2 regions of the Shewanella sp. FeAMO genome follow, and region 2 is predicted to be linked to the other one. Evidence: riboswitches for the same ligand, from Rfam matches in the RefSeq annotation. Region 2 holds a riboswitch; the other holds the start of a gene.
The links. Region 2 has a riboswitch for cobalamin ahead of ACWAU4_RS03705 (ABC transporter ATP-binding protein). Riboswitches for the same ligand answer to the same signal wherever they lie in the genome.
Positions count from the first base shown of each region.

Region 1: another riboswitch for cobalamin. It lies ahead of ACWAU4_RS17365 (TonB-dependent receptor); the one in region 2 lies ahead of ACWAU4_RS03705 (ABC transporter ATP-binding protein).

Region 1 is NZ_CM132201.1:3,844,298-3,846,495, reverse strand. It holds gene ACWAU4_RS17375 (DUF3592 domain-containing protein) at 1-61, shown strand, start outside; gene ACWAU4_RS17370 (DUF805 domain-containing protein) at 335-682, shown strand; cobalamin riboswitch at 823-1,015, shown strand; gene ACWAU4_RS17365 (TonB-dependent receptor) at 1,108-2,198, shown strand, end outside.
Region 2 is NZ_CM132201.1:810,461-812,658, reverse strand. It holds gene ACWAU4_RS03710 (FecCD family ABC transporter permease) at 1-326, opposite strand, end outside; gene ACWAU4_RS03705 (ABC transporter ATP-binding protein) at 323-1,231, opposite strand; cobalamin riboswitch at 1,331-1,467, opposite strand; gene ACWAU4_RS03700 (histidine phosphatase family protein) at 1,536-2,198, opposite strand, start outside.

The sequences.
Region 1 (2,198 bases), 1.9 Mb from region 2:
ACAGATTGAAACCGATATCCAGGTGCTGGCCGCCAGCCGTGGTTTTACGCTGAGCAGATAAGATGAAAAAGCGCCGGCTGGCTGTTCATGGCTATTTATGGCTATGAATATGGCGATATTTGTAAACCAATGACGACTGACTGGGTGAGATATCTCTGATTTTGTGGCGGATGGAAGGTAAATCTCTTTTCTGTCACTTTGCAGTTCATTCAGGTATGTTAAAATTGTTTGCTGTTTCAGGGAGTAAGAAACTCTGATGAAACTTTGGTCGCCTTAAGCCATTCAATAATTGGTGCGGCGTTATCGGATCTTGGATCTGTTATTGGGAGAAAACATGGAACATTTCATCGGAGCCATCAAAAAATACGCCGACTTTACCGGTCGGGCCCGTCGGACAGAATACTGGATGTTCACTCTGTTCTATATCATTTTCAGCCTGGTTGTCAGTGCTATTGACTATGCGCTGGGTACCACAGTGCTGGGGCTGATTTATTCTTTGGGCCTGTTGTTGCCCTCTATTGCGGTTGCCGCGCGTCGTCTGCACGACACTGACCGCAGTGGTTGGTGGCAGTTGTTGGCATTTATCCCTATCATAGGTTGGATAGTGTTGCTGGTCTTCTACTGCCAGGACAGCGAAGTGGGTGACAACCGCTTTGGCAGTAACCCCAAAGAGCTGGGTTAAGATAATGGAAAGGGAGCCTCGGCTCCCTTTTTGTTTTCAGGGTAAATCTGCGGCGGTCAGTCGTCGTCAAAATTAGACATTCATCCATATAGACGTCTATAATGCCCGCTCTCGGTCAGGCCGGGAATGACAGCACAGTATTTCAGTCAACCTCTCGTGGTGCCCCGGAATGAAAGACCGGGGATAATCGGGAAGCCGGTGAGAATCCGGCACTGCCCCCGCAACGGTAAATGGTGAGAGACAGGCGCGCCCAAGTGGCGTCATAAAAGCCGGGTCTTGCGCGGTCAACCGCATAGCCAAAGTCCGGAGACCGGCCCTGGAGGTATTTCGATGATTTCGGTGGGCAGATCTCGAAATGCGGCAGCCAAGGGGCTCTCCCTGCCGTGGCACTCTTGCCCCGTTTCCCTTTCAGGAGTCAAAGGAAAATGGGTTTCAAACTAAATCATCTCGCGCTGCTCTGCGGTGCATTTACCTCAGTTCCCGTCATGGCGAGTGCTACAACCCAGGCCGTGGATGAACAGCTGGTGGTCATTGGCCGTCAGGATGACACGCCGCTCAATATTGCCGCCAATGTGGTGGTCATAGATGCCGCCGATATTCAGCAAAGCGGTGCCAGTAATCTGAGCGAGTTGCTGCGTGGCCGCAGTGGCATTCAAATATCGGACAATAACTCAGGGCCTGTGCTGGCGATGCGCGGTTTCTCTTCCAGCCAAGCGGTGAATAACACCCTGATACTGATAGATGGTCGCCGACTCAACAATATCGATATTGCCGCCCCCAGCCTGAGTGCCATTGCGGTCAATCAGATTGAAAGGGTAGAGATCCTTTCCGGCAGCGCCGGGGTGCTCTATGGTGATCAGGCAGTCGGCGGAGTGATCAATATTATCACCAAGGCGCCCAGTGCCAGCGGTGGCAACCTGACCCTCTCCGGTGGCAGTTTTGACACCTACGAAGGCCGTGGGGATCTGTCCGGCGCCATCAATGACAACTGGCGTTACTATTTGGCTGCTGCTTACAACGAGAGCGACAACTACCGTAGAAACAATGCCAACGAAACCGGTTCTGTGCTGGGGCGTCTGCAATATGATTCAGAGTTGACCAACTTCTTTGTCGAAGGCAGTTACTACGATAACAAGCGCCAGACTCCAGGCTCACTGACCCTGGCTCAGTTTGAAGCCGACCCACGCCAGGCGACATCGACGCCGGGTGATTACAACCATGAGATGACTTCTGCCTGGCGTGCTCATCTCCAGCGCCAGGTGCACGCCAACTGGGCCCTGGCTGCGGACCTCAACTACAGTGATACTCTGGTGTCCAGTGTCAGCTATGGCAGCCCAGGTCGTAACGAGCGCTCGCTGTTGGAATTCAATCCCAAGGCGCTGGGGCGTTATCAGACCCGCAACGGTGAGCTGAGCATAGTCATAGGCGCCGATATTCAACGGGGTGAAACCGAGTTCGATCTCAGTTATATGCAGCGCAGTAATACCCAAACCATGACCAGCACCTATCTACAGGC
Region 2 (2,198 bases):
AGCGGGTTGCGGGTCACCGCCTGCAATACATAACCCGACAATGCCAGACCGCTGCCGGCGATAAAGGCCAGCAAGATACGCGGCAGGCGCAGATCCCAGACGATACGCTCGCTGATAGCGGACGGCTCACCCACGCCCAGCAGGTGTTTGCCAATCACTCTTGCCACATCGAAGAGACTAATATCTGCGGCGCCAAAACCGGCGGCGGCCAAGGGTGTCAACACAGTGCCGAGCAGCAACAGCAGCCAGCACCAGTAAAGTCTGGGCAAGGGCTTGAGAAACCAGCCGATAAGCGAGCGCCCCGGTGCGACCATGGAAGTAGTCATGCGCCACCTCCCACCGAGCCTGGGCGCCGGTCAGTTTCCTTGTGGGCAACACAGGTTTCGGCCGAGGCAGGCCCTGCCATTGGCTCGACTATCGCAGCGCCGTGAGCCTTGCCGTGACCAGGCTCTGGCGACTGATAGCCGTAAAAGTAGTGGATCAGCGGCCGTCCCAACTGCGGATGCGTCCCCACCTGGCAGCAGACACCGAAGACACCGGCAATTCTGTCTTCGGTCAATACGCTCTGGGGCGAGCCGTGGGCAATACGGCGGCCGTTATCCAGCAGCAAGAGTTCGTCACACAGGGCCGAGGCCAGATTGAGATCGTGAATCGAGGCGATCACTGTGACCCCCAGGCTGCGCACCAGCTCGAGGATCTGGATCTGATAGCGGATATCCAGATGATTGGTGGGCTCGTCCAGGATCAAAAGCTTGGGGCGCTGCACTATGGCGCGGGCAATCAAGGCCCTTTGCTTCTCACCGCCAGAAAGCTGCGCGAAAGGCTCTGCGGCCTTGTGCTGCAACCCGACCTGAGCCAATGCCGCCTGCACCTGGGCCTTGTCGGCCGCCGATGGCATATCAAACAACCCCTTGTGGGGAGTCAGTCCCATGGCCACTAATTGAGTCAGATCCAGTGCCAGTTGGGCCGGGGTATCCTGCAGCACCACGGCCACCTCTTTGGCGAAAGCTTTGGCTGACAAACTATTGATATCCTGCCCAAACAGCTGGATCTGACCGCTGTCCGGGCGGATATAACGATAGAGGCAGCGCAGCAGGCTCGACTTACCGGCACCATTGGGGCCTATGAGCCCGAGCATCTTGCCGCTTGGCAGCTCAAAGCCCACATCGGCCAATACGCTGTGGCCACCGGGAAGCCAGCTAAGCTGTTGCACCTTGAGTGCCAAGCTCATAACCGCCCCCCGACATTGAGCCTGTGACCGGCAGAAGGCTCAGGCTGCAGTGGAAGAATCATCTATTCGCTCCCCCGGTTTACCCGCCCGGGTTTCTGGTTTGGTTTATCAGCTTGGGCAGGTCTCCTGACTCGTCGCCAACGGCGACTCACAGTTGCGGGCACAGTCCGGGCTTTCCCGGTTCCCTGGGTTGGTTCACCTGCAAAGGTGCCAACACCCTGGCTGCTGCCGCACTTGGCGGCTATTTGGGGTTATTATCCCGGTTTTATCGCCCGGCACAATTGCCTGGCGCAATAGCGCAGCACTATTGCGGCCAGTGGAGCTTGCTGAAACACTGCCATTCCTGGTCACTTTCACCGCTGGCATCACGGCTGGCATAGAGGGTTATTCTGACCCAGGCCGCATAAGGTAGTTCCAAGGCGTTGAACACTGCCGCAGGCGGCATTTGCCCCGGCAGCAAAATCTCGGCCAGCAGCAACCGGATAACTCCGCTGTGAGTCAGGATCAGCGCTGCATCGGCACTTGCTGAGGAACCAGAGCCTTTTGAACCAGAGCCTTCGGAAGAATTAGCCTCTCTAGCAAGCCAGCGCTGCACCATAGTCTGCCAGCCATCCAACACCCGGCTACGAAAGGCTGGCAGCGATTCCCCGCCCGGCGGAGTATTGGCCACAGGGTCACGCCAGAAGGCTTCGGCCGCCTCGCTATGCTGCTGATAGACACTCGCCACCTTCATGCCGTCCCAGTCACCGAAGTCCAGCTCCCAGAGCCAGTCATGCTGCTGCAGTGGCGCCGGGAAATAGTCAGGCATATCGGCCTTGAGCTCGGCGGCAAAGGCCTGGCAACGCTGGGCCGGAGAACTCAACAGCACCAAGCTTTGGGGCGCACTCGGCAACTGCTCCAGCTCACTACTGATAGCCCGCCAGCTACGCCACATCTGCGCTTTGCCCTCATCGCTCAGGGCCACATC